Regions from separate parts of the Streptomyces sp. W16 genome, predicted to be linked through region 3. Evidence: riboswitches for the same ligand, from Rfam matches in the RefSeq annotation. Region 3 holds a riboswitch; each other region holds the start of a gene.

Region 1 (6,382 bases), on a different contig from region 3:
CACCCACGTGCCCCGCCACACCCGAGTATCCGCCATACCCGCCGATCGTCCCTGCCGGGCGGGACGGAGCTCCGGCCCAGTCACGGTTCGAGGAGAGCGACCGTCTCGGGATGAGGACCGTTGTTCGCCCAGTCCAGCGGGGACCGGCCGGTGCCGTGATCTTCCCGTACGTTCGGATCGGCGCCGTGCGCGAGCAGTTCGCGGACCGTCTCCGTGTGCCCCCAACAGGCGGCGGCGCACAACGGCAGGCCCTCCGCGCCGATTCCGCTGCTCTCGGTGTCTGGGAAGGCACCGGCCGACAGGAGCAGGCGGACGATCGCGGCTTCCCCGTTCACGGAAGCGGCGTAGAGCGGCGTGGTGCCCTCGCTGTCGGCTCGCTCCGGGTCGGCTCCGGCACGTAGTACCGCCCTCACCGCGCCGGTGTCGCCCACCACTATCGCTCCGAAAAGACGCCCGGAGAGCTTCTTCTGCCGCCGCTGCTTCATGGGCCGAGATTAGGGGGCGGGTACGTGGCCAAGCCGCTCATTACCCCGAGAGGGCCATCGGGTGATGATGGGGGCCATGGCATTGACGACGGCGTTCACGAAGCTCTTCGGAGTGCAACACCCCATCGCCTTGGCGCCGATGGGCGGATCGGCCGGTGGTGCGCTGGCCGCGGCCGTCTCCCGTGGGGGCGGGCTCGGCCTGCTGGGCAGCGGCAACGGCGAACGCGTATGGCTGGCACGGGAGTTGGCCATCGTCACCGAGAACACGACGAACCCGTGGGGAATCGGCTTCCTCACCTGGCAGACGGACGTCGGCGCGGTGGAGCACGCCTTGGAACACCAACCCCGGGCGGTAATGCTGTCCTTCGGGGATCCGAGCCCGTTCGCCGAACGAATTCGCCGCACAGGTACGGCACTTGTCATTCAGGTCACCGATCTGGAGGAAGCCCGGCGGGCGGTGGACCTGGGCGCCGACGTGATCGTGGCCCAGGGTTCCGAGAGCGGCGGACACGGCGCCCGGCACGGTCGCTCCACGCTGCCGTTCGTGCCGGTCGTCGTCGATCTGGCCGCTCCGGTACCGGTACTCGCCGCCGGTGGCATCGCCGACGGCCGTGGGGTGGCCGCCGCTCTCGCTCTGGGGGCCGCCGGTGCACTCATCGGCACCCGTTTCCAGGCCACCACCGAAGCCCTGGTCGCCCCCTCGACCAGCACGGCCATCGTCCAGGGCCACGGCGCGGACACCGAGCGCAACAGCATCCTCGACATCGCCCGGGGCTCCCGCTGGCCGTCGAAGTACACCGCCCGCACGCTCGGCCACCCGTTCCTCGACCAGTGGCGCGACCGGGAGACGGAACTCGCCACCGACCCCCACGCCCGACAGGCCTACCATGTCGCCCTGTCCCAGGGCGACATACCGCCCCTGCCCGTGTGGGCCGGCGAAGCCGTCGACCTCATCAACGACCTGCCGTCGGCAACCGACCTCGTCAACTCCCTTGCCACACAGGCCGAGGCGGCACTCGCCCGAGCAGGTAAGGAAGCCTGATTCCACCTGACTTCACGTCAGGGCGGCCTTGTGGGCAAGGATCTGGATCCCCGTCGACTCATGGCCGTTCATCGTGGACACCGTCACGGTCCGGGTGCCGATGCCTTCGAAGTCGGCGAGCAGCGTGGTGAGCCACTCACGGGAGTGATGGCGGCACACGGCGCCGTCGCCAGTCTGGAACACGCCGTAACTGACGTCGCCGTGGCCGCCGTTGAGGGTGGCGTAGTCGTCGTAGCGGCTGCGGTTGCGCTCGTCGTCCTGCAGCAGAAGGTCGCTGACGTAGAGGATTCCGCCGGGCTTGAGGACGCGGTGCAGCTCGGCGATCAGTCGGCGTTGGGCCTCGTCGTCCGGGACGCAGGTCAGCACTGCGAAGAGCAGGACCACGTCGAAGGCGGCGTCCGGGGAGGGCATGGTCGGGGGTGTGTCCAGGGTGGTGAAGTGCATGGCGGGGTGCAGGTGTTGGGCTCGTTCGATCATCGCCGGTGAGATGTCGGCGCCTGTCAGATTGCGAAAACCGTGCCGTTCGAGTTCGTCCATCGTGCGGCCGTAGCCGCATCCGTAGTCGAGAATCGCGGCTTGCCTGCTGATCCCCGCCAGCCAGGGCAGATGGAGCGGGTGGGTGAAAGTCTTCGTGGCCGCGGCGGCGTCCCAGTAGGGGATCTGGGTGTCGAGATGGTCGGACACGGTGCATGCCTCTCTGCGGAACGGCAGGGACACCAGGGTGACCTAGAGTCGCCGCATGCGACAAAGGACAGGCGTGGCGGCAGCCGGGGTGGTGGTCCTGGCCTGGGGCGAGTGGCTGAACCGGCGCTGGTCTCGAACTCTCGTGGGAGACAACGGGGGTGATACCGAGGCCGTGGTCGTACTGGGATACCGAAACCCTCGGGCGAGGGCGAACTTCATCAACCGTTGGCGGGTCCGCGCCGGAATTCGCTCCATCACCGCCGACAGGGCGCACAGCACTCGCGTGATCTTCAGCGGCGGTACGACCAGCGGTGGTGCCTCCGAGGCCCGGTTGATGGCCGACTACGCACGGTCGGTGCTCGAATTCGGCGGCACAGTACTTCTCGAAGAAGAGAGCGCGACGACATGGGAGAACATCACCAATGTGATCCCGCTGCTTGAGGACGTCGACCGCATCAAGATCGTCTCCCAGCCGGCTCACGCTCTCAAGGCCCGCGCGTACTTGCAGCGACAGCGCCCCGATCTCGCGAAGAGGCTGGTGCGCGCGGACGACTACCGTCCCGGTGAATGGCTGATCGTGAAACCGCTGCTGGGCCTGTACGGGCTCTGGAAACTCCGCGGTCTGAAGGCCGACGGACGGAGAGCCACGCTGAGCTGACGCTCAACTCACCTTCCTCCGCCGCACGTTCGTCACCAGGAGCCCGTCAGGCCTCCCCGGCCCCCAGCACGTACAGCCCCGGAAGATTGACCACGATCGCCTCCTGGGTGCTGCGGGCGATCACGACCACGGCCTCTTCCGCGGGGTCGGGGTTCTCCTCGCGGTGCGGGACGAACGGGGGGACGAAGATGTAATCGCCGGGGGACGTCCGCAGGCGTATCTCCTCCGGCTGCGGACCCGCGCCGTCGAGGAAGACGAACTCGGGGTGTCCGCTGACCACGTAGATCGCGGTCTCGGATTCGCCGTGGTGGTGGTCGGAGGAGGCCGTGGAGGGAGCGACGTGCGTCTGGCCCATCCACAGTTTCTCGGAGCCGACCGTCCCTCCGCTCACCGCGGCGAACCTGCGCATGCCCCCGCTCTGTGCCGTGTCGCCGTCGAGGGCGTCGGCTCGGATGTGGTGCAGACGGGTGCGCAGGGGGGTTGCGGGCTGCCCTGCGGCGTCCTGGAGATGGGGGTGGAAACCTTCGCCGGGGGTGGTCAACGGCTCGCTCATGGTTGGGGACGCTAGAGCCGCCCCGAAAAGGATGTCAAGAGGTGTCCATAGCCCTTCACCTGCGGCAATGTTCCCGCAATGGATGAGGGAATGGACGGGCGTTCCCGTGCCGGGAACCTGTGGAAGTCCTGGTGCCGGGGTCCGCGTCGGGCATTGGGTGCGCATGCGTATCTCCGCTCTCCGCTCTCCGCGAAGGCGGACTACGTCACGCGGGCCCTGCTGGAGCTCGCCTGCGAACCTGCCCGTCCGCTCACGTGCGAGGCGATCGCCTCCTCGTAGCAGATCCCGTTCCGGTTTCTGAAGTCCGTGGTGGGTCAGTTACGCAGATCCGGTCTGGTGCGCAGCCAGCGCGGCTGCGAGGGGGGTACCGGCTCGGCCGGCCCGCCGGCGAGATCACGCTCCTGGACGTCTCCCGCGCCGTCGACGGCGAGTTGATCACCCTGCGCGGCGAACAGCTGGCCGGGCTCGACTACCCGGGTCCCGCCTCCGGCCTGCCCGGGGTGTGGCGCCGTATCGAGGCCGAAGCCGCCGCCGTGCTGGGCGGCACGACCCTGGCCACCCGGTTGCCCGCCACCACCGACGAACACGCGACGGCCGAACAGTTGAGCCGCCGTGCAGGCCGGTGAAGCAGCCCAGCCGACACACCAGGTGCCTACTGTGTGAGGGAAGGTATCAATGAGGCGGCGGTGCCGGTGTCGCCGACTCCCCACCTCCGCCCCGGCATTGACGCACGGCGACACCGCTCCATACGATCAACAGCGGCATTGAGCGTCAGCGTCAAATCCTGGCCGACCGACCGGCGACCCCCCGACGCAGTGGGGCGCTCAGGGCGAAAGCCCGGCAGGGACGCTGATGGCTCTGCGAACGCGCGACCCCGTGACCGGGGTCCCGGATATGGAGGACGGCGTGCCCAGCAGCTACGACCCGAGCGCCTCCTGTCACGACGCCGTCGTGTTCTCCCGGCTCTCGCGCCGGCGCCACATCGACCTGCAGCGCTTCACCAGCTGTCTGTGTCACAGCTGACCTGGTCCTGCCTTCCAGGCTGACATCTCTCGGCCTTCGAAGCCGACATCTGTGGTCGCCCGTCCCGCACGGGCCTCTTCCCCCCCTTCTCCCACGGGTCGACGTATGCGCGGGTGCGCCCCGCGCCGGTCGGCGCGTTTTCCACGCTTCAGGAGTCCCGCCCCCGCCGGGGTCGGCACCGTCCGCGCCCAGCCACGGTCCGCACAGGTCCGTGTGCGCGCGGTGACACGAGTAGGAGCACCTCTCCGTGACAGCACATCCGGTCCCCCGAACCACTCGACGGGCAGCCACGGCCGCCCTTCTGACCACCAGTTTCCTGCTGACCGCCTGCGGATCGGGGGGCAGTGGCTCCGACAGCGGCGGCGGACAGGCCAGGTCCGGTGGCACCCTGACCTTCGCGGTGGGCTCCGACGCCGGCTGCGTGGACCCGCAGCAGGTGGCCAGCAACGACACCATCTACTCGGTGCGGCAGATCGTGGACTCCCTCACCGACCAGGACCCCAGGACCGGCAGGATCGTGCCGTGGCTGGCGAAGAGCTGGGACATCGGCGCCGACGCGACGACGTTCACCTTCCACCTCAGATCGGGTGTCACCTTCAGCGACGGGTCCAGGCTGACCGCGCAGGTGGTCAAGGACAACTTCGACGCGGTGCCGAAACTCGGGGCGCTGGGCACCCTCGCCGAGGGCTATCTCAGCGGCGTCAAGAACACCACCGTGGTCGACCCGCTCACCGTCAAGGTGACCTTCCGGCAGCCCAACGCCCAGTTCCTGCAAGCCACTTCGACGCACTCGCTGGGCATCGAGTCGTCGGCGAGCGCGAAGCGGTCCCCGCAGCAGAAGTGCAGCCAGGGAGTGGTCGGCTCCGGGCCCTTCGTGCTGAAGCAGTACGTGCAGAACCAGTCGATCACCCTGGCCAAGCGCACCGGGTACGCCTGGGGTTCCTCGCTGTGGCACAAGAGCGGCGAGGCCTATCTCGACAAGGTGGTCTTCAAGGTCGTACCCGAGGCGGGAGTTCGGGCGGGCAGCCTCCAGTCGGGGCAGGTGGACGCGATCAGCAGCGTCGGCAAGGCCAACGAGGCGTCTCTCAAGGGCGGTCAGGTCACCCTTCAGCGGCGGGCCAACCCTGGAGTCGTGTTCGGCCTGGCCTTCAACAACTCGCGGCCGGTTCTGAAGGACGCGCGGGTACGCCAGGCCATCGGGTTCGCCATCGACCGCAAGCAGATCGCCGACACCGTGTTCCCGACCGGGACCCGGCCCGCGACCAGCGTCCTGGCGCACACCACACCCGACTACGCCGACCTGTCCTCGGACCTGACGACCGACGCGGCCAAGGCGAAATCCCTGCTGGACGCGGCCGGTTGGAAGGCCGGCAGCGACGGCATCCGGACGAAGGACGGCAGGAAGCTGAGCCTGACCGTCGACTGGATCCCCAACTCGGCGACCAACCAGCCCGCGTTGGAGCTGATCCAGCAGCAACTGAAGTCCGTCGGCGTCGGCCTGACGCTCAAGCAGCTCCAGGTCACCCAGCTCGCCCCGACACTGCAGTCGGGTGACTTCGACGTGGCGTGGAGCAACATCACCCGCGCCGACCCGGACATCCTGCGCAGTTCCTTCTCCACCGGGCTGGCCAACTTCTACCGCCTTCCCGCGAGCCCGCTGGACACCTCGCTGACCGGTCAGGCAGCGACCACGGACACCACGAAGCGCGGTCAACTGGTCGAGCAGGCACAGCAGTTGCTCGTGCGGAACGCCTACTACGCGCCGGTGGTGGAGCTCCAGTCCCAGATCGGCGTGGCGAAGAAGGTGCACGGACTGAACTTCGACGCCTCCAGCCGGATCCAGCTGCACGACACGTGGATCGGCTGACGCATGCGCCGCTACGCGATCAAACGGCTCGCCCAGGCGGTCGGGGTGCTGTGGGCCGCCTACACGGTGT
Region 2 (6,382 bases), on a different contig from region 3:
GCTGCGCGGGCAGTTCGGCGACGGTGAGGCCGCCGAAGCCGTCGGAAACGATCTGTACGACTCGTCTCCGCACGCCGTCGGGCAGCGGACGGTCGAGCACCTCGGCGGCGCCGTCGCCCGGCCCCCCGCCTGAGTTCTCCACCATCCCTCACACCCCTATACGTGTGCGGGGCCCGCTCCCTCTCAGGAGCCGGCGCCCGGCCTGTCCACGAGTTCCACCTGATCCACGGCGTTGCACCAGCGGCAGCGCACCGACTCGATGGTCTCACTGACCACCTCGCGCTCCTCCACCTTCGGCTCACCGGCCAGGTCCAGGTGGAGGTACTCCACGACCTTCGACGAACGCGTCACGTCGAAGCGCGTGAGGTTGCCGCAGAGCGTGCAGCGCCACCGCGTCGAGGCGGTCGGCAGGGGTACCGTCATCGTGGCTGTCCGCTTCCTTCTTGTTCCAGTTTCCGTGATCGCCGGTTTCCCGGCGAGTGTGGCTCGTAACCCTACGGCCTGGCGGGTACTCGCCGCTCGGCCGTCCACAGCGGCGAGGCACTCTGTCCGACTGCGTCCCGTTACGTCATGCTCTGTGTTCATGATCAGCAACTGGGGCCCAGCGGGCGTGCGGGCGATCCGGAACACCTCGGCACCGATGACATACGCCCTGATCGGCCTGTGCTGCCTGATCTTCGTCCTCGGCCCGGCCTCGGGTTTCGTCCCGTCCTACGGCACCGGGGACGCGCTGCTCGCCGCCCAGCGGGCGTACTTCCACCGCTGGGGAGTGGTACCGGCCGACCTGTTCGCGAGCCCCGCCCGAGAAGCCCTCACCCCCGTCACGGCCCTCTTCGTCCACGGCAGCTGGATCCATCTACTCGGCAACATGCTCTTCCTCTACGTCTTCGGAGCGATGACCGAGGAACGTCTTGGCCGGGTCGAGTTCACCCTCTTCTACCTGACCTGCGGCTATCTGGCACTGCTGGGCTACACGCTGGCCAACGCCGACTCCACGCAGTCCCTCGTCGGCGCGTCCGGGGCGATCTCGGCGGTCCTCGGGGCGTTCCTGTACCTGTTCCCCCGGGCCCGCGTGACGAGTCTCCTCCCCTTCCTCTTCTTCCTGCCGCTGCGCTTCCCCGCCTGGGTGGTCCTGCCGTTCTGGGCGGCCCTGCAGTGGCTGGCGGCGGGCCAGGCCGCCCAGGGACCGGGAGTGGCGTACCTCGCCCACCTGGTCGGCTTCACGCTGGGCTTCGGCTACGCGTGGGTGAGATTCGGTCGTACCACTAGAGTGAAGGCCGCCCCAGCAACGGTCCCCGAGGGAGAGAACCAGCCGTGATCACCGCGATCGTCCTCATCAAGACCAGCGTGGACCGGATTCCGGAGATCGCCGAGTCGATCGCCGCGCTCGAATCCGTGAGCGAGGTCTTCTCCGTCACCGGTACATATGACTTGATCGCGATGGTGCGGGTACGGCAGCACGAGGACCTGGCCGAGGTGATCCCCGGGCGGATCAGCAAGATCCCCGGGGTGGAGGGGACGGACACACACGTGGCGTTCCGGACGTACTCCCAGCACGACCTTGAGGCGGCCTTCGCGATCGGGCTGGACTCGTGATCGTCGCCTAATCGTCTGCGGGGCACAGAGCGTCTGCGGGTACTGGTTCGTTGTGGCTGGTCGCGCCCCGCAGCGGAGCCGCAAATTGTCGCAGCCCCGCGCCCTGAGGGCGATCAGTTCACCGCCGAGACACAGTTCCAGCTCCCCGTGCGCGTCCGCCGTGAGCGGGCCGAAGGTGACCTGCCAGCCCTTCTCGATCCGGTCGAGCCTCGCCGGTGCCTGAGCATCGGCCGTGTACCAGGCCCTGTCGCCCTGCTCGTTGGAGACCACGATCACGTCGCCGGTGGAGCGCCAGCGCGTCACGTCCGCCCAGTGACGGACCCGCGCAGCCGGCCCGAGGACGCGCCCCTCCTCGTACAGGTCCCCACCCCTGGATGGTCACACGGCCGGCACGCAACGGCCGTCCTCCGTACGGTAGTTCCACTTCGCACCGTCGGTCACGAGCTCCCGTACCGCGGTCACGAAGCGCTCGACGTGCTCGTCCGGGGTGCCCGCGCCGAAGCTGACGCGGATCGCGTTGAGGGACTTCTCGCCCGGGGCCGCCTCGGGGGCGCCGCACTCGCCCTGGGTCTGGGGGTCGCTGCCCAGGAGGGTGCGGACCAGGGGGTGGGCGCAGAAGAGGCCGTCGCGGACGCCGATGCCGTACTCGGCGGACAGCGCGGCGGCGAAGTGCGAGCTGTTCCAGCCGTCGACGACGAAGGAGATCACGCCCACGCGCGGGGCGTCGTCACCGAACAACGACAGGACGCGCACCTCCGGGACCTCGGCAAGGCCCGCCCGCACCTTCTCGATCAGGTGCTGCTCGCGCGCGACCAGCGTGTCGAAGCCCGCCTCGGTGAGCGCCTTGCAGGCCGACGCGATGGAGTAGGCACCGATGACGTTCGGGGAGCCCGCCTCGTGCCGGGCGGCGCTGTCGTGCCACTCGACGTCCACTCCCCCGTCCTCGCGCCGGGTGACCTTGCGGCTGGCGCCGCCGCCCGCGAGGTAGGGGTCGGCCGCCTGCAGCCAGTCGGCGCGGCCGGCGAGGACACCGGAGCCGAAGGGGGCGTAGAGCTTGTGGCCGGAGAAGGCGATCCAGTCGACGTCGAGGTCCTGGACGGACACCGGGTGGTGCGGGGCGAGTTGGGCGGCGTCCAGGACGATCCGGGCGCCGTGGGCGTGCGCGGCGGCGGCCAGTTCACGGACCGGCCACAGTTCGCCGGTGACGTTCGAGGCGCCGGTGACGCAGACCAGGGCCGGGCCCTGCGGGTCCCTGGCGGCGAGGGCCTGCTCCAGGGTCTCGACGGCCTGGGCCGGGGTGCGCGGGGCGTTGAGGTAGGTGACCCGGGCGTCCTTCCAGGGCAGCAGGGACGCGTGGTGCTCGGTCTCGAAGACGAAGACCTGGCAGTCGGCGGGCAGGGCGGCGGCGAGGAGGTTGAGGGAGTCCGTGGTCGAGCGGGTGAAGATCAGCTGGTCGTCGGCGCGGCAGTCGAGGAACTCGGAGACGGTCTTCCGCGCGTTCTCGAAGAGGTCCGTGGACAGCTGGGAGAGGTAGCCGGCGCCGCGGTGGACACTGCCGTAGTACGGGGCGTAGGCCGCCACGTCGTCCCAGACGCGCTGCAGGGCCGGGGCGCTGGCCGCGTAGTCGAGCGCCGCGTAGGTGACCTCGCCGCCCGTGACGAGCGGCACGGTGACATCCCGGCCGAGAACGGGCAGCTGGGCACAAATGGCCTGAGCGGCGACAGCGGTGGAGACAGACATGGCGAACTCCCGTGAGAGGCAAGGCGGATCCGCCGTACGAGCACGCAGGGCTCAAGCACGGAGGAGGGTGAAAAGGGGGTATGCGGAGGCGGGGCTCGACGCCCTATCGCATTCGCTTGCTCACAGAGGGCTCCCTCGATGACCAGGACCCCTGGTGTCTTTCGAGGGGCCCGCGCTTGCCGCAGACCTCGCTGCCTACGGCCTGGTCTTCACCCGGGGCACCCCGCCACGGACGGAGGGTTGCCGGACAGTCGGCCGGGGCCTCATGACTGTCACTCATGACCTGGTCGGAAAATTTACGTGAGGTGATCGTCGTCCCGCAACCCGTGTCCGGATCGCGGGACGACGACCGCCGTGCCGCTACGCGTTGGTGGCAGCCGCCCAGCGCTCCAGAGTCCGCTTGGCGGCGCCCGAGTCGATCGACTCCGCGGCCTTCTCCATCCCGGCCCTGATCCGGTCCGCCAACGGCCCGTCCCCCCGCTCCAGCGCCACCAGGGCAGCCGCCGAGTTCAGGAGTACGGCGTCCCGCACCGGGCCCGTCTCACCGTCCAGGAGACGGCGGGCGACACCCGCGTTGTACTCGGGGTCGGCGCCGCGCAGGGCCTCGACGGGGACCAGTTCGAGACCGACGTCCCGGGGGTCGAAGGTCTCCTCGGTGACCTTGCCGTCGCGGACGATCCACACCCGGGAGGTGGCCGTGGTCGTCAGCTCGTCGAGGCCGTCGTCACCGCGGAACACCAGCGCGGACGAGCCGCGTTCGGCCAGCACGCCCGCGATGAGCCCGGCCATACGGGTGTCGAAGCAGCCGACCGCCGACGAGGTGACCTTGGCCGGATTGGTGAGCGGGCCGAGGAGGTTGAACGCGGTCGGAATCCCCAGCGCCCCCCGGACCGCGCCGACGAAGCGCATCGAGGGGTGGAACTTGGCCGCGAAGCAGAAGGTGATCCCGGCCTCCGCCGCCACCCGCGCCACCTGCTCGGTCGGCAGGTTCAGATTGATGCCGAGCTTCTCCAGCACGTCGGAGGAACCGCTCGCCGAGGACGCGGCACGGTTGCCGTGCTTGACGACCTTCGCGCCGGTACCGGCGATCACGATCGCGGACATCGTCGAGATGTTGACCGTCTTGGCCCGGTCGCCGCCCGTACCGACGATGTCGACGGCGGGCCCCGGGATGTCCAGCGGCTTCGCGTGGGCGTACATCGTCTCGACGAGACCGGTGATCTCCTCGACCGTCTCACCCTTGGCCCGCAGCGCCACCAGGAAGCCCGCGATCTGCGCGTCCGCGGCCTCACCGCTCATGATGCGGTCCATCGCCCACGCCGTGTCGGCGGTGCTCAGGTCCTGTCCGGCGAGCAGGGAGCTGAGGAGATCGGGCCAGGAACGGCCCGCCGCGGTGGTGCCTCCAGCGGGGGTCACAGCGCTCATACGGCCGCTCCTGGGTGTCGTAGAAGAAGTGGTTCAAGAATGTGCCCCCACCCTATCCAGCGCGGGACACGGCGAAGGGCCCCGTCCGGTGTTCGGACGGGGCCCTTCGACTGTGGCGTGGCGACGCCTCAGCGATCAGTGGTGGCCGTGGCCGCTCGTGATCTCCTTGTACTCCTCGACGGTGGGCTTGGCGATCTGGGACTCCTCGCCGTAGTACGCCTCGCTCAGCTTGGCGCGCAGCTTCTCGGAGCCCTTGACCTTGCGCTCGACACCGTTCTCGTCGACCGTCGCGCCGATCGCGGCCGGCACGTACTGCTCGTGCGCGGTGAGCGTGTGCAGCGCGTCCTGGCTGAGCGGCTCGTGGATCTCGACGAACTCACCGTGCGGCAGGCGCTTGATGATGCCCGACTCGCGGCCGTGCAGCACCTTGTCCTTGTCGCGGCGCTGGAGGCCGAGGCAGACCCGCTTGGTGGCGATGAAGACCAGCACCGGCACCACGAAGAAGCCGACGCGCACGGCCCAGGTGATTGTGTTGATCGACAGGTGGAAGTGCGTGGCCCAGATGTCGTTGCCGCCACCGACCAGCAGCACGAAGTACCACGAGATCCACGCGGCACCGAAGGCCGTACGGGTCGGGACGTTGCGCGGGCGGTCCAGGATGTGGTGCTCGCTCTTGTCGCCGGTGACCCAGGACTCGATGAACGGGTAGACCGCGATCGCGACCAGGACCAGCGGGAAGATGATCAACGGGATGAACACGCCCAGGACGAGCGTGTGACCCCAGAAGTTGATCTCCCAGCCCGGCATGAAGCGGATCAGGCCCTCGGAGAAGCCCATGTACCAGTCGGGCTGGGCGCCCGTGGACACCATGTCCGGACGGTAAGGACCCATGGCCCAGATCGGGTTGATCGACGCGATCGCCGCGATGGCCGCGATGACACCGAAGACCAGGAAGAAGAAGCCTCCGGCCTTGGCCATGTAGACCGGCAGCAGCGGCATGCCGACGACGTTGTTGTTCGTCTTTCCGGGACCCGCGAACTGCGTGTGCTTGTGGTAGAAGACCAGGATCAGGTGGCCGACCACCAGGCCGAGCATGATGCCCGGCAGCAGCAGGATGTGGATCGAGTAGAACCGTGCGACGAAGTCGCCGCCCGGGAACTCGCCGCCGAAGAGGAAGAACGACAGGTACGTGCCGACGATCGGCACGGACAGGACCGCGCCCTCCATGAAGCGGACACCGGTGCCGGAGAGCAGGTCGTCCGGGAGCGAGTAACCGGTGAAGCCGGTGAACATGCCCAGAACGAACAGCAGGAAGCCGAACAGCCAGTTGACCTCACGCGGCTTGCGGAACGCACCCGTGAAGAACACGCGCATCATGTGCACGAACATGGCGGCGAGGAAGATCAGCGCCGCCCAGTGGTGGATCTGACGGATCAGCAGACCGCCGCGCACATCGAAGGAGATGTGCATCGTCGAGTTGAACGCCTCCGACATCAGCTGCCCCTGGAGCGGGACATAGCTGCCGTGGTACGTCACCTCGTTCATCGACGGGTGGAAGAACAGCGTCAGATACACACCCGTGAGGATGATGATGATGAAGCTGTAGAGGCAGACCTCGCCC
Region 3 (6,382 bases):
GATGACGTCGTACGGGTTGACGGCGATCGCGTCCTTGCCCAGCTCCTGGAACGCGCCCGCCTCCCGGGACAGGACCAGCACGCACCCCTCGTCGGAGACGACCGGCACCTCCTTGGCGACGAGGTTCATGCCGTCCCGGATGGGGTTGACGAGGGCCACGTCGGCGAGCCGGTACGCGGCCAGCGAACGCGCGAAGTCGTCTTTGACGTGGAGCACGACCGGGGTCCAACCGGGCGTCCCGTAAAGGGAGTTGATCTCGTCCGCGACCCGTTGCACCTCGGCGGTGTAGTCGCGGTAGACGGCGAGGTCCTGCCGGGACGGGTAGGCGAAGGCGACATGCACGACCCGCTCCCGCCACTCGGGGTGGTCGTCGAGCAGCTGCCGGTACGCCAGCAGCCCGCGCACGATGTTCTTCGACAGCTCGGTCCGGTCCACCCGGACGATGGCTTTGCGGCCCTCGCCGATCTCCTCGCGCAGCGCGGCGATCCGCTCCTCGACGTCCGCCTGGTGCGAGCGGGCGTGCAGGAACTCGGCGTCGGCACCGAGACCGTGGACACCGATCAGTGTCCGGCGGGCGATCCGCGCCTGGTGGGTGGTCTCGTCCCTCTCGAAGTGCTCGATGGCCCGCGGGGCGCCCGACGGCCAGGTGGAGACCCAGCGGTCGGGGTCGACCCTGCCCGCGCAGTCCTGGAACGCCGTCGCCCACCGCCAGGTCAGGAACCCCACCTGGTCCGCCCCGAGCATGCCCTCCATCAGCCGCACCCGGATGTCGTCCGGCAGCATCTGGAAGTAGTCCACCGGCGCCCAGGGCGTGTGCGAGAAGTGCCCGATCCGCAGGTCGGGACGGAGTTCGCGGAGCATCCCCGGCACCAGACACAGGTGGTAGTCCTGCACCAGCACCGCGGCCCCCTCGGCCGCCTCCTGGGCCAGCGCCTCGGCGAACGCCCGGTTGTACGTCTCGTACGACGCCCACTGGCGCCGGAACTCCGCGTCGAAGACCGGCTCCAGCGGGGTCTGGTACAGCATGTGGTGGACGAACCACAGCACGGAGTTGGCGATGCCGTTGTACGCGTCGGCGTGCACGTCGGCCGGAATGGCGAGCATCCGCACGCCGTCCTCGCCGACACCCCGCCGTACCGCCTCCCGGTCGCCGTCGGACAGCGCCGAGCAGACCCACAGCGCCCCCGCGTCCGGCCCGATCGCCGACAGCCCGGACACCAGCCCACCGCCACCGCGCCGGGTGCGCAGCGAACCGTCGTCGCCCACCTCGTAGGAGACCGGGCCGCGATTGGACGCGACGAGCACCTGAGCTGCACCGGACGCGGACGAGGGGGACGACGTAGAAGCCATACGGCACAACCTAGCCCGGCCCGGAAACACTCAAACGTACGGACGGGTCACAACGGACCGGAGGGGTCCGTATACGGACCGCCCGCCCCGCGCCGGCTACGCCACCTTGCGCGACTGGTACTCGGTGATGTCCGCCATCGGCGGCCGTTCCTCCGTGTCCACGGAGTACGTGCGCGGCTCGAAACCGTCCGGACCCCGCTCGAACTGCGTGAGGGACGGCCGGATGAGATGCCCGCGGGCCAGCCTCAGCTGTGCCGTGCGGTAGATCTGCGCGGCCATCCGCCCCAGCGCCTGCCCGTCCTGGTGCCGGTGCTTGCGCACACCCACGTCGACCTGCGCGAGGGCGTCCAGACCCACCAGGTGCAGCGCGTCGACGAGCATGCCCAGCTCGACGCCGTACCCGACGGGGAACGGGAGTTGCTCCAGCAGTGAGCGGCGGGCCGCGTACTCGCCGCCCAACGGCTGTACGAATCCGGCCAGTTGCGGCCAGTGCATGTTCAGCAGCGGGCGGGCCATCATCTCGGTGACCCGGCCGCCCTGGCCGGCCGCGCCGCCCAGCGGGCGGTCGTACATCGCCTTGACGAGGTCGACGCCGGGGTCGGTGAGCAGCGGGCCCACGATCCCGGTGACGAAGTCGGAGGAGAACTCCTTCAGGTCCGCGTCGATGAAGCACACGATGTCGCCGCTGGTGACCAGCAGCGAACGCCACAGCACCTCGCCCTTGCCGGGCACGGCGGGGATGCGGGGCAGGATGTCGTCGCGGTGCACGACCCGGGCGCCCGCCGCGGCGGCCACCTCGGAGGTGCGGTCGGTGGACCCGGAGTCGACGACGACGATCTCGTCGACGAGCGGGACCTGTTGCATGAGGTCGTGACGGATGATCGCGACGATGTCACCGACCGTCGCTTCCTCGTTGAGCGCGGGCAGCACGACGGAGACCGACTGGCCCGTGCGGTGCTTCGCGGCCAGGATCTTGTGGAGCGGCCGATCGGTCAGGGACCAGGAGCGGGTGCTCAGCCAGTGCTCGACTTCCTTCAGCACGTTGCGCGGCTCCTCTGCGTTCTCTCGGCGAGGGCTGGTCACAGACAGTGAGTGTGTGATCCATCTCGCGGTTCGGACGGCTCACTCAACTGTCCTGGCCTTCGGTTACAGTCTTGAACAACGCTGATGACCATCGCATGTCGGGGGCCGTCGGCGAGACAATTGCATACACAACTGAACACCGCTCATCCAGAGGGGCAGAGGGATACGGCCCGTTGAAGCCCCGGCAACCCTCCAGCCGGTCTTGTCGCATGTACATCTACATGTGCCGAGGCTCCCGGCTCGGGAAGGTGCCAAATCCGTCTCACGGCGAAACGCGTCGTGAGGAAGATGAGGAAAGGGCCTCGCCTCCATGGCTGCGCAGACTGTTGCAAGCACCACGAACCCCGTAGACGCCGTTGATCTCGGCCCCGCCACCGCGCTCTCCTGCCGCGAGTGCGGCCACCGCGTCCCGCTCGGCCCGGTCTTCGCCTGCGAGGAGTGTTTCGGCCCGCTGGAGATCGCCTACGACTTCTCGGCCTACGACACCGAAGAGCTCCGCAAGCAGATCGAAGCGGGCCCCGCGAACATCTGGCGTTACGCGCCCCTCCTGCCCGTCCCCGCCGACGTGGCCGACAAGCCGAACATCAACCCCGGCTGGACCAAGCTCGTCCAGGCCGACAACCTCGCCCGCGAACTGGGCGTCGACGCCGGCAAGCTGTTCGTCAAGGACGACTCCGGCAACCCGACGCACTCCTTCAAGGACCGCGTCGTGGCCCAAGCCATCGAGGCCGCCCGCGCCTTCGACTTCACCACCCTCTCCTGCTCCTCCACCGGCAACCTCGCGGGCGCGGTCGGTGCCGCCGCCGCCCGGGCCGGCTTCCGCTCCTGCGTGTTCATCCCGCACGACCTGGAAGAGGGCAAGGTCGTCATGGCCGCGATCTACGGCGGCGAGCTCGTCGGCATCGAGGGCAACTACGACGACGTGAACCGCTTCTGCTCCGAGCTGATCGGCGACCCGGCCGGCGAGGGCTGGGGCTTCGTCAACGTCAACCTGCGGCCGTACTACGCGGAGGGCTCCAAAACCCTGGCGTACGAGATCTGCGAGCAGCTGGGGTGGAAGCTTCCGGACCAGCTCGTGGTTCCCATCGCCTCCGGCTCGCAGCTCACGAAGATCGACAAGGGGCTGCAGGAGCTGATCAAGCTCGGGCTCGTCGAGGACAAGCCGTACAAGATCTTCGGGGCGCAGGCGGAAGGGTGCTCGCCGGTTTCCGTCGCCTACAAGGCGGGGCACGACGTCGTACGGCCGCAGAAGCCGAACACCATCGCGAAGTCCCTCGCCATCGGGAACCCGGCGGACGGTCCTTACGTGCTGGACATTGCCCGGCGGACCGGTGGGGCTGTCGAGGACGTCAACGACGAGCAGGTCGTCGACGCGATCAAGCTGCTTGCGCGGACCGAGGGGATCTTCGCGGAGACCGCGGGTGGGGTGACCGTCGGTGTGGCGAAGAAGCTGATCGAGAACGGGTTGCTGGATCCGACCCTCACGACGGTGGTCCTCAACACGGGCGACGGGCTCAAGACGCTGGATGCGGTTGCCGGTACCGGGCTCACCGCGACTATCCGGCCGAGTCTTGAGTCGTTCAGGGAAGCTGGACTCGCCTCGTAAGCGTCGTTGTTCGTCTGCGGGCCGGTGGGGGCCGGTCGCGCAGTTCCCCGCGCCCCTAAAGACAAAAGCCGTACCTGACCGGAGGTCTTGAGCATGAGCGTTTCTGTCCGCATCCCCACCATCCTGCGCACCTACACCGGCGGGCAGGCCGAGGTTCCCGCCGAGGGTGCCACCCTCGCCGAGGTCATCACGGACCTGGAGAAGAACCACACCGGGATCTCCGCCCGCGTGCTCGACGATCAGGGCAAGCTGCGCCGGTTCGTCAACGTGTACGTCAACGACGACGACGTGCGGTTCGAGCAGGGGCTGGAGACGGCGACTCCGGACGGGGCCGGCGTCTCGATCATCCCGGCCGTCGCCGGAGGCTGACCATCGAGCACAGTGCAGGCGGCTGAGCGACCGCTTAATCGGCTCGGCGCTTACCCTAGGTAATGCCGATTACCGAGCGTTCATCGAATTGCCCCCTCCGCGAGAGAAGCGGAGGGGGCAATTCTCTATGGTTGAGCGGGGTACAGTTGGGGAACGCGCTCCACTCCGCATGCCGAACGCATATGAGCACCGGCTCCGCGTGCGATGAGAAGTAGCCAAAGTGTGCAGGTATTTTGCGCCTTATATGCCCTTTATCCGGCCCGACTTGCCCTGAAGTCGGACGAATTCTCCGTAAATTCCCGACCGGTCCTGCCCGGAATTCTCGTCGGATTGACCTGTTGCAGACGGCAGTTGGACGGATACATTCGGCCGCGGTCGACGCGTTCCGGCGCACGCCCCCAATCCTGTGGGGGGTGAGGTCTGACCCGGATCCGCGAAGTGTGGATCCGTGCAAGGGCCAGTAATAGGGGAGTTAGGCATGGCTCAGGGCACCGTCAAATGGTTCAACGCGGAGAAGGGGTACGGCTTCATCGCGGTCGACGGTGGTGCGGATGTTTTCGTCCACTACAGCGCGATTCAGATGGACGGCTACCGCACCCTGGAAGAGGGTCAGCGGGTCGATTTCGAGATCTCGCAGGGTCAGAAGGGGCCGCAGGCGGACATGGTCCGGCTCGCGACCAGCTGAAGCACGCGCCGACGAACAGCAGCGACGTTCTTCGTTCCTCACCGAAGGGCTCGTACTCCTGGGGGGTCACCTCCTGGGGTACGGGCCCTTCGGCATGCCCGGAGCGTGCCTCTCGCGCGCGGGAGCCAAGGTGCCCAGAACACGGGAGCCGCTTGCGCCCACCCGTCGCCCGACCACCACCCCTCAACGAGCCCGCTTCGCGGGCGCACCTTGCACTCGACCATGCCGAGTGCTAATCATTGGCGTTAGCACTCTGCAGGTGAGAGTGATAACGAAGGATCGGGTCGGTGAGGCCCGCAGGCCAGGTGGTGCAAGGATCCACGGGGCAGGCGAGCCGTCCGTCGCGGGCGCCAGCGCGGTCCGGAGCAATCCACCCCAGTCCGGGAGGACCACTTCACATGGCCAAGATCATCGCGTTCGACGAGGAGGCGCGGCGAGGCCTTGAGCGCGGTATGAACCAGCTCGCCGACGCCGTCAAGGTCACCCTCGGCCCCAAGGGCCGCAACGTCGTCCTTGAGAAGAAGTGGGGCGCCCCCACGATCACCAACGATGGTGTCTCCATCGCCAAGGAGATCGAGCTGGAGGACCCGTACGAGAAGATCGGCGCCGAGCTGGTCAAGGAAGTCGCCAAGAAGACGGACGACGTCGCCGGCGACGGTACGACCACCGCGACCGTGCTCGCCCAGGCTCTCGTCAAGGAAGGCCTGCGCAACGTAGCCGCGGGCGCCAACCCGATGGCCCTCAAGCGCGGTATCGAGAAGGCCGTCGAGGCCGTCTCCGGTGCCCTCCTTGAGCAGGCCAAGGACGTGGAGACCAAGGAGCAGATCGCTTCTACGGCCTCCATCTCCGCCGCCGACACCCAGATCGGCGAGCTCATCGCCGAGGCGATGGACAAGGTCGGCAAGGAAGGCGTCATCACCGTCGAGGAGTCCCAGACCTTCGGTCTGGAGCTGGAGCTCACCGAGGGTATGCGCTTCGACAAGGGCTACATCTCGGCGTACTTCGCCACCGACATGGAGCGTATGGAGGCCGTCCTCGACGACCCGTACATCCTGATCGCCAACTCGAAGATCGCCAACGTCAAGGACCTGCTCCCGCTCCTGGAGAAGGTCATGCAGTCGGGCAAGCCGCTGCTGATCATCGCCGAGGACGTCGAGGGCGAGGCCCTGTCCACGCTGGTCGTCAACAAGATCCGCGGCACCTTCAAGTCCGTCGCCGTCAAGGCTCCGGGCTTCGGTGACCGTCGCAAGGCCATGCTCGGCGACATCGCCATCCTCACGGGCGGCGAG

The links. Region 3 has a riboswitch for S-adenosylmethionine ahead of thrC (threonine synthase). Riboswitches for the same ligand answer to the same signal wherever they lie in the genome.
Region 1: linked by a shared signal. The riboswitch ahead of R6V09_RS40465 (putative leader peptide) and the one ahead of thrC (threonine synthase) in region 3 are both predicted to bind S-adenosylmethionine.
Region 2: linked by a shared signal. The riboswitch ahead of R6V09_RS30935 (aminotransferase class V-fold PLP-dependent enzyme) and the one ahead of thrC (threonine synthase) in region 3 are both predicted to bind S-adenosylmethionine.

What each region holds. Positions count from the first base shown of each region.
Region 1 covers NZ_JAWOAI010000465.1:567-6,948, forward strand. The annotation lists gene R6V09_RS40435 (ankyrin repeat domain-containing protein) at 81-485, opposite strand; gene R6V09_RS40440 (NAD(P)H-dependent flavin oxidoreductase) at 562-1,527, shown strand; gene R6V09_RS40445 (class I SAM-dependent methyltransferase) at 1,540-2,211, opposite strand; gene R6V09_RS40450 (YdcF family protein) at 2,267-2,869, shown strand; gene R6V09_RS40455 (cupin domain-containing protein) at 2,916-3,422, opposite strand; partial or broken gene R6V09_RS40460 (RrF2 family transcriptional regulator) at 3,576-4,048, shown strand; SAM riboswitch class IV at 4,183-4,295, shown strand; gene R6V09_RS40465 (putative leader peptide) at 4,329-4,445, shown strand; gene R6V09_RS40470 (ABC transporter substrate-binding protein) at 4,693-6,312, shown strand; gene R6V09_RS40475 (ABC transporter permease) at 6,316-6,382, shown strand, end outside.
Region 2 covers NZ_JAWOAI010000277.1:531-6,912, forward strand. The annotation lists partial or broken gene R6V09_RS30915 (NYN domain-containing protein) at 1-145, opposite strand, end outside; gene R6V09_RS30920 (hypothetical protein) at 184-423, opposite strand; gene R6V09_RS30925 (rhomboid family intramembrane serine protease) at 584-1,318, shown strand; gene R6V09_RS30930 (Lrp/AsnC family transcriptional regulator) at 1,315-1,596, shown strand; gene R6V09_RS30935 (aminotransferase class V-fold PLP-dependent enzyme) at 1,975-3,336, opposite strand; SAM riboswitch class IV at 3,504-3,620, opposite strand; gene trpD (anthranilate phosphoribosyltransferase) at 3,697-4,761, opposite strand; gene qcrB (cytochrome bc1 complex cytochrome b subunit) at 4,897-6,382, opposite strand, start outside.
Region 3 covers NZ_JAWOAI010000308.1:4,951-11,332, reverse strand. The annotation lists gene R6V09_RS32800 (alpha,alpha-trehalose-phosphate synthase (UDP-forming)) at 1-1,350, opposite strand, end outside; gene R6V09_RS32795 (glucosyl-3-phosphoglycerate synthase) at 1,447-2,391, opposite strand; SAM riboswitch class I at 2,574-2,728, shown strand; gene thrC (threonine synthase) at 2,744-4,039, shown strand; gene R6V09_RS32785 (MoaD/ThiS family protein) at 4,133-4,408, shown strand; gene R6V09_RS32780 (cold-shock protein) at 4,887-5,093, shown strand; gene groL (chaperonin GroEL) at 5,492-6,382, shown strand, end outside.